Regions from separate parts of the Saccharospirillum sp. HFRX-2 genome, predicted to be linked through region 1. Evidence: predicted binding sites of a transcription regulator. Region 1 holds the regulator's gene; each other region holds the start of a gene.
What was found. The regulator sigma-54, encoded in region 1, starts transcription at its own class of promoters, with help from an activator protein. The targets are predictions, from matches to a motif close to TGGCACNNNNNTTGCTNT.

Region 1 (2,206 bases):
TGATCGTAGTGTCGCTCCAGTTTTTCCAGCTTGGAGGCAACATAGTCGTGCAGAGCTTCAGTAACTTCGACGTGTTGACCGCTGATGTTGACTTGCATAGTCCGCTCCTCATGCAGTGACAATGATTCAGGCCATGATGTCGGCCGGCTTCCTTGAGTGCTATCCCTGGTTTCAGTCTAGCTCCTGATTCAATCTTTGCGGTGAGAGGCTGCTACTTCAAGCCTGCAGTCGTTCGAAAATCTGATCTAAATCAAACTCTTACGTTCATTTGACGGAGGAATATGCATGGCCTCCCGGTACTTGGCGATGGTGCGTCGGGCGACCTTGATGCCCTGGTCGCCAAGCAAGGTGGCAATTTTGGAATCACTCAGCGGTTTGCGCGGGTTTTCCGCCGCGACCAGCTTGCGAATGATGGCGCGAATAGCGGTGCTCGAACATTCGCCACCGCCTTCGGTGCTGACATGACTGGAGAAGAAATACTTCAGCTCAAAAATACCGCGCGGGGTGTGCATGTATTTTTGCGTGGTGACGCGCGAGATAGTCGATTCGTGCATCTCGACCGCCTGCGCCACATCATGCAGCACCAACGGCTTCATCGCTTCTTCACCGTGTTCGAGAAAACCGCGCTGATGTTCAACGATATTAGTCGCCACTTTCAGCAGCGTTTCGTTACGGCTTTGCAGACTTTTAATGAACCAGCGCGCTTCCTGAAGATGATCTTTAAGGTAGGTGTTGTCGCTGGAATTATCGGCGCGTTTGACCATCGAAGCGTAGGATGCATTGACGCGCAGTTTGGGCGCGATGTCCGGATTTAACTCAACCAGCCAACGATTGTTTTTGATGTCTTTGCGCACCATGACATCGGGCACCACATATTCGTCTTTGCCGCTTTCGATCTGGTTGCCCGGTCGCGGGTTCAGGCTTTGAATCAGCAGAATAACGTCGCGCAGGTCGTTTTCTTTTAGCCGCGTTTTACGCATCAGTTGGGCGTAGTCGCGTGCGCCAAGCAGGTCCAGATGATCTTTGACGATCTTAAGCGCTTCCTGGCGGCTGGGGGTTTCTTCGGGCAGTTGGTTTAATTGAATGCTGAGACAGTCGGACAGATCGCGGGCGCAAACGCCGGCGGGGTCGAAATGCTGAACGCGGCGCAGTACCGCTTCCACTTCGTCCATTTCCAAGGGGTCGTCTTCACTGGACAATTCTTTGTCCAGGCCTTCAAAAATTTCATCGAGGCTGGACTGCAAATAACCTTCGGCATCGACGCTTTCAATGATGGCTTCGGCGATCAGTCGATCGCGATCGGTCATGGTGGTCAGGTTGAGCTGCCAGTTCAGATGATCCCAAAGCGAGTCGGTGGTGCCGTAAACGTTCTCGAAATTGAAGTCGTCATCACCAGACGGTAAGCCATGACTGGTCGGTGTGTGGGTGTAGATGTCGTCCCAGGATGAATCAACCGCCAGATCATCCGGAATGTGTTCCTGAATTTCCATTTCCTGGCGATTGTCGGAATTGTCGATCAGAGTTTCGGCTTTGGCCCTGTCGCCATTCAGTGAATCGCCATTATGGGATTCGCTGGTGTTGGCATGGTCATGTTCGCCATCGCTGCTGTTGCCGCTGTCGTCTTCGCGAACCTCCAGCATGGGGTTGGTTTCCAACGCCTCCTGAATTTCCTGTTGTAAGTCCAGGGTCGACAGTTGCAGGAGACGAATGGCTTGCTGCAGTTGCGGCGTCATCGTCAACTGCTGACTCATTTTAAGTTGTAAGGAGGTCTTCATAGAGGTGTTAATACGCCTTTGGGCCTGTTAATTACAACGAGTCCTGACGGGAACCTTGCCGTCATAGCCGGAACTGGTCGCCTAAATATACCTCACGCACGGTGGCGTTGTTGAGTACATCCTCAGCTGTTCCTTCAGCGATGATATGTCCGTTGCCAACGATATAGGCTTTTTCGCAGATATCGAGCGTTTCACGGACGTTGTGATCGGTGATCAAAACGGCAATGCCGCGATCGCGCAAATGATGAATGATGCCTTTGATGTCGCCTACGGAAATCGGATCGACACCGGCAAAGGGTTCGTCCAGCAACACCACCGCCGGTTCCATGGCCAGGGCGCGGGCGATCTCTACGCGGCGGCGCTCACCACCGGACAGCGCCATACCCAGGCTGTCGCGGATGTGGTTGATGTTGAACTCATCGAGCAACGAT
Region 2 (2,206 bases), on a different contig from region 1:
AACGCCAAAGGCGGATAGTAAATATCCAAACCCGGTGCGGCGGAGAAAATACCGGCCAGGGCACCCGACATCATCCAGAACGGCTGACGGGTAATACAGTAAGAACCGATGATGCCACCGGAGAAAGCCATCAGCGTATTAAAGCTGACCGATGACAAGGTGGTTGGATTACCGAAGATCGTCGTCCACTGCGCGCCGGTGTTGTAAATGATGCAACCGCCGAGGAAACCGAAGAAGCCGACGATGATCAACATCAAACCGATAATACTCATCGGCGCGCTGTGACCTTTAATCATCACCGGCGTACCGTCGGGCGCAAAGCGTCCAATGCGCGGACCCAGATTGATGATCACACCCAGCGCAAAGAAACCGGCGACCATATGCACACAACCAGCGGCGCCAAAATCGTGGAAGCCCCACTTTGTGGTCAGCCATCCATCGGGGTGCCAACCCCAGGCCGCGCCCAGAATCCACACGCCGGAACCGAGCACAATGGCCAGAATAATAAAGGCACTCATGCGAATTCGTTCAATCACTGCGCCGGAAAAAATCGACGCTGTGGTGGCGGCAAAAAGCACGAAAGCGCCCCAGAAAATTCCGGTGCCGTTATCGATCAGGTTGGGCCCCATGGCCGACGACCAGGGAACGCCACCGGCGCCTGCTTCAAAGTCGGGCATAAAGCCGCCGTACATGGCGAGATAAATCCACCAGCCGAAAAAGAAAAAGGTTGGGATGATAAAAGCAAAGGCGAGGATGTTTTTCACTCCTGACGCCAGCGCATTTTTCAGCCGTGACGCACCCATTTCATAAGCGAGAAATCCCGCGTGAATAATGACCATCAGCCCTGTACACCACCAATAAAAAACTTCCATATTGATGGTGCCGGACATTTCGATCATCGCCTGTAATTGTTCCGGGGTCAGTGCCATTTCCGTCATACCGAGTTCCTTTTGTGTGAGCACGGTGAGGACACACCGCCAATGCTTACGACCGACAGCCGAGCAAAGCAATAACTGCGCCCTGGATTAAAAAGCGGTTAGAAAGCAAACACTTAAGCTTTTCCCGGGTCGCCAATGCACAGCTTCAGGCACTAGGGTGAACCCTGATCGAATGGCTCTGGCGCCTTTGCAGTGCATAACTTTGATGATTGGCGTGTAAAGGCTGTTATTTTCGATTTGAGCAACGGGATCAGGCAGTGACCCGCTTGCACGCAAATCGATGCCAGCCAACCACTTTGTGAAAGCGTTCACCAATCTGGACGCCCTTCCAGGGGTTGGCTATTCTCAATGGCCGTTGAACACTGAACGATGCTGGTCACTGTTAGATTGCGCGCTGAGCCGATAACAGTCACCGCCCTACGCTTTGGAGCTTGCGTTCGATGAATTTGCTTTGGATACCACTGTTAACCCTGATCGGCACAGTGGTTCCGCCGCTGACCATTCGCTTTGGTCGTAGTGCCTGTGCTTTTTTCACTGCTCTATTGCCTGCGGCGGCGCTGGCTTTGGTGTTGTCCAATCTGCCCGCGGTTTTTGCCGGTGAAACCCTGGTTTCAACCATCGACTGGGTGCCGCTGCTGGGCCTGTCGGTATCGGTACATTTGGATGGCCTGGCCTTGCTGTTTGCCATCCTGGTGCTGGGCATTGGCCTGCTGATCATTCTCTACGCCCGCTATTACCTGTCCGAACAGGATTCGATGGGCCGCTTCTACGCCTATCTGATTCTGTTTATGACCGCCATGCTCGGCATCGTGGTGTCGCACAACCTGATTCAGATGTGGGTGTTCTGGGAACTGACCAGTTTGTCGTCCTTCCTGTTGATCAGTTTCTGGCATTACAAGACCGAAGCCCGCAAAGGCGCGCGCATGGCGCTGACGGTCACCGGCATGGGCGGCCTGGCGCTGCTGGCCGGCGTGCTGTTGATCGGCAAAATTGTTGGTAGTTATGAACTGGGCGATGTGCTCGCCAGCGGCGATCTGCTGCGCGACCACGCTGCCTACCCGATCATCATTGCGCTGGTGTTGCTCGGTGCCTTCACCAAGTCGGCGCAGTTCCCTTTCCACTTCTGGCTGCCCCATGCGATGTCGGCGCCGACACCGGTCAGCGCTTACCTGCATTCGGCCACCATGGTCAAAGCCGGCATCTTTTTGATGGCGCGCTTTTATCCGGTACTGGCCGGCACCGACCTGTGGTTTTTGGTGGTCAGCCTG
Region 3 (2,206 bases), on a different contig from region 1:
CGTTGCGTGGCCCGGACGGCCAGACCTACGCCGTGGCTCAGGGCAACCTGGTGGTCAGCGGTTTTGGCGCCGAAGGCGAAGACGGTTCCTCGATCAGCGTCAACGTTCAGAACGCTGGCCGCATTCCCAATGGCGCCATTGTCGAGCGCGGCGTGGCCAACACCTTTTCCCAGGGCGATTACATGACCTTCAATCTGCATCGCCCGGATTTCACCACCGCCAAGCGGATGTCGAGCGTGATTAACGAACTGCTCGGCCCGGGCGCAGCTTATGCGGTCGATGCCGCTTCGGTTCGAGTCACCGCGCCGCGCGATCCCAACCAGCGGGTGAACTTTATCAGCGTGCTGGAAAACCTCGATGTGCAGCCTGGCGAAGAAGCCGCGCGCGTCATCATCAACAGCCGCACCGGCACCATCGTGGTCGGCCAGCATGTGACGGTCTCTCCGGTTGCCATCACTCACGGCAATATGACGGTCACCATCGACAACACCCAGAATGTTGATCAGCCGCCGCCGTTCAGCGAAGGCGAAACAGCGGTGGTGCCGGATACCGAAATCGAGATCGATGAAGGCGACAACCGCATGTTCCTGTTTGGGCCGACGGTCACCCTCAGCGATATTGTCGATGCGGTCAACGAAGTCGGCGCAGCGCCGGGTGATTTGATGGCCATCCTTGAAGCGCTGAAAGCGGCCGGTGCCCTGAAAGCCGAATTGATCGTGATCTGAACTCGAACGCTCGGTTTGCTGAATTGGCACGAGCTTTGAAATAGAAAGATCACAGTTAAGACAAACCGGCCTGAAATGCGGGCCAGACGGACGTTGCCGTGGTAAAAGCGGCAACTTCTCACCGGAGAGCGGCAAAGATGGTTTCGCAAGTCGACGCAGCCTTTAACTACAACGACCTCAACGGCCTGAATCAGGTCAAGTCGATGGCGCGTAAGGATGACCCGGAAGCGTTGCGGGTGGTGGCGCAGCAATTTGAGTCCATGTTTATCGGCATGGTGCTCAAGAGCATGCGTGAAGCCAATGACGTCATGGCGTCCGACATGCTCAACAGTAACGAAAGCCGTTTCTACCGCGATATGTACGATCAGCAACTGAGTCTGAACCTGGCGCAACAGGGCGGTTATGGCCTGGCGGATGTGCTTTTCGATCAGCTGTCGCGTCAGCTGCCACAGCGTGATCAGGACTTCAGTAACATCAACATTAAAAGCCTGGAAGACAGCCGTCGCCCGGTCCTGCCAGCCAATCAGGCCGAGCCTTTGCCGGTGTTACCCGGCGCGACTGAAAGCCGTTCAGATGCGGCTGTTCCTGATGCAGCGCAGGTGCTCGACGAAGATCTGGAAGCGTCCGATTTGTCGGTTAATCTGCCCGGCAAACAAAGCGCTTTTGACTCGCCCGAAGAATTTATTCAATCGTTGTTACCGCACGCCCAAGAGGCGGCCGAATCGCTGGGCGTGGATCCGCGTATTTTGTTGTCTCAGGCGGCGCTGGAAACCGGCTGGGGCCGTTACATGATTGAAGATGGCCAGGGCAACAACAGCCATAATTTTTTTGGCATTAAGGCCGATGCCCGCTGGGATGGCGCCACGGCGGAGACCATGACCCATGAAGTCTTTGATGGCCGTACCATTCAAATGCGCGATGCCTTTCGTGCCTACGAAGATCCCCGCCAGTCCTTTGCTGATTACGCCAACTTTTTGCAATCCAATCCGCGTTATCAGCAGGCTTTGAACCAGGCCGATGACGCTGAAGCTTTTACCCGATCATTGCAGGCGGCCGGCTACGCCACCGACCCGCAATACGCCGATAAAATATTACGCATCGCCGATAGCGAAGTGATGCGTTTAGCCGCTGCGGACCACGCAGTTCGGCATCCTTTGGGGTAATGGTGGCCTATGGGCAGCATTCTTAATATCGCCATCACCGGACTAAAAGCTCAGCAAACTGCGCTGAGTGTGACCGGTCACAACATTGCCAATGCCGGTGTGGAAGGTTACTCACGCCAGGACGTGGTGCTGCACACCAATAACCCTCAGTTCCGCGGCTACGGTTACATTGGTAATGGCGTCAGCATCTCCACCGTGCGCCGTATTACCGACCAGTTTATGGTGGAACAGCAGCGCATCGACACCAGCAGTTTTCAGCGCGAACAGACGTATAAATCCAACATCGAACGCATTGATTCATTGCTGGCTTCACAAAGC
Region 4 (2,206 bases), on a different contig from region 1:
CATAACGCTCAACGTCGATGGACGTGAAATCGTGCTCGCCGATGCGTTTACAGCGCACACAAAAGGTTTTACCCGCCAGCGCTTCACCCCAAACCTCGAGTGTCGCCGCCACCATGGCATCGAAATCAGTCAGTGGAAATTCCTGTACCGCCTGAACCTGGCTGATGCCCGGCACACATTCCAGCGCCTGGGCGACGGCTTCGTTGACCACCTCGGCAGTGTCATCCGGAGTGCGCACTGAGATAGCGTCCCAGCTGTTGACCACCTTTACGCCAGCGCAGATGGGGCGCAGTACGTTGCGCAGATTTTGCGCCAGACTCTTGGTCATCAGCTGACGAACCGGCTTGGTTTTAATGGTGATCTCAGGGAAGAGTTTGACAATAAACTTCATGGGTCTGACCAGACGGGTGGAGTCGGTAATTTGAAGGGCGCGGAGTATAGCCGGACAGCGCTTAATTTTCATCCGCAGTGCAGACTTTCAAAGTCGCACCAAAATAGCGCACTATTACTGAGCATCGCCGCCGAATACGCACCATATTAGTGCCTGGCTATTGTACAAAACCGGCACCAAAGCCCATGATAACGCCTATCTAACGGCCATTGAGGCGTGGCATAAGAATTGCTGAAACGGACGACACTGTTCACACTATTGGTGCTTAGGCACCGGTTAGACAACAACCTTTGGTGGATCAGGTGCGCAAAACGGTAACCGTGCACCTTAAAGGTGCCGCCCCCGACCGGCGAAACCGAAACCGCACATTAAGCTCACCGGCCAAGATGGCCGTTCAACCTGGAGATACACAATGTCAGCGAAAACTCTGAAGCTGCTCAAAGATATCGACGCCAAGTGGGTCGACCTGCGCTTTACCGATACCAAGGGTAAAGAGCAGCACGTTTCCATCCCGGCCAGCGAAGTTGACGAAAACTTCTTCACCGACGGCAAAATGTTCGACGGTTCTTCCATCGCTGGTTGGAAAGGCATTAACGAATCCGACATGATTCTGATGCCGGACGACGAAGCCTCTTTCGCCGATCCGTTCTTCGAAGACGCCACTGTCGTGGTTCGCTGCAACATCGTTGAACCTTCAACTGGCGAAGGCTACAACCGTGACCCGCGTTCTGTTGCTCAGCGCGCTGAGGAATACCTGAAATCTACCGGCCTGGGCGACACCGCCATGTTCGGTCCGGAACCTGAATTCTTCATCTTCGACGACGTTAAGTGGGGCGCCGACATCTCTGGTGCGTTCTACAAAGTCAGCTCTGAAGAAGCCGCCTGGTCTTCTGAAAAAGTCTTCGAAGACGGCAACATGGGTCACCGCCCGGGCATCAAAGGCGGTTACTTCCCGGTTCCTCCGGTCGACAGCCTGCACGACATCCGTGCCGCCATGTGCGAAGCCATGGAAGAAATGGGTCTGGAAATCGAAGTGCACCACCACGAAGTGGGCACCGCTGGTCAGTGTGAAATCGGCGTTGGCGCCAACTCTCTGACCAAGAAAGCCGACGAAGTGCAAATCCTCAAGTACGCGGTACACAACGTTGCTCACGGCTACGGCAAAACCGCTACTTTCATGCCTAAGCCTCTGGTTGGCGATAACGGCAGCGGTATGCACGTGCACATGTCTTTCTCCAAAGACGGCGTTAACCAGTTCGCGGGTGATGACTACGCTGGCCTGTCTGAAACGGCGCTGTATTACATCGGCGGTATCATCAAGCACGCTCGCGCTCTGAACGCCTTTGCCAACGCTTCGACCAACTCTTACAAGCGTCTGGTTCCTGGCTTCGAAGCTCCGGTCATGCTGGCTTATTCTGCCCGTAACCGTTCGGCTTCTATCCGTGTGCCTTGGGTTTCTTCTCCGAAAGGTAAGCGTATCGAAGTGCGTTTCGGCGACCCGACCGCTAACCCTTACCTGATGTTCTCCGCCTACCTGATGGCTGGCCTGGACGGCATCAAGAACAAGATTCACCCGGGCGACTCTGCCGATAAAGACCTGTACGACCTGCCGCCGGAAGAAAAAGACAAGTACCCGACTGTCTGCTCCAGTCTGGAACAAGCGTTGAACGCTCTGAGCGCCGACCGCGAATTCCTGAAAGCTGGCGGTGTATTCGACGACGACATGATCGACGCCTACATCGAACTGAAGATGGAAGAAGTCACTCGCATCCAGATGACGACTCATCCGGTCGAATTCGACATGTACTATTCCGT

Region 2: ABMA60_RS03585 (ammonium transporter) is a predicted target of sigma-54. The motif match lies at 1,004-1,021, and genes of this name have one in related genera.
Region 3: flgJ (flagellar assembly peptidoglycan hydrolase FlgJ) is a predicted target of sigma-54. The motif match lies at 750-767, and genes of this name have one in related genera.
Region 4: glnA (glutamate--ammonia ligase) is a predicted target of sigma-54. The motif match lies at 609-626, and genes of this name have one in related genera.

The regions. Positions count from the first base shown of each region.
Region 1 covers NZ_JBEBMU010000007.1:16,456-18,661, reverse strand. Annotated here, with positions in the region: gene hpf (ribosome hibernation-promoting factor, HPF/YfiA family) at 1-98, opposite strand, end outside; gene ABMA60_RS14190 (RNA polymerase factor sigma-54) at 246-1,775, opposite strand; gene lptB (LPS export ABC transporter ATP-binding protein) at 1,837-2,206, opposite strand, start outside.
Region 2 covers NZ_JBEBMU010000001.1:723,549-725,754, reverse strand. Annotated here, with positions in the region: gene ABMA60_RS03585 (ammonium transporter) at 1-938, opposite strand, end outside; gene ABMA60_RS03580 (monovalent cation/H+ antiporter subunit A) at 1,379-2,206, shown strand, end outside.
Region 3 covers NZ_JBEBMU010000006.1:126,178-128,383, reverse strand. Annotated here, with positions in the region: gene ABMA60_RS13425 (flagellar basal body P-ring protein FlgI) at 1-725, shown strand, start outside; gene flgJ (flagellar assembly peptidoglycan hydrolase FlgJ) at 863-1,888, shown strand; gene flgK (flagellar hook-associated protein FlgK) at 1,898-2,206, shown strand, end outside.
Region 4 covers NZ_JBEBMU010000001.1:1,219,803-1,222,008, reverse strand. Annotated here, with positions in the region: gene thiI (tRNA uracil 4-sulfurtransferase ThiI) at 1-391, opposite strand, end outside; gene glnA (glutamate--ammonia ligase) at 804-2,206, shown strand, end outside.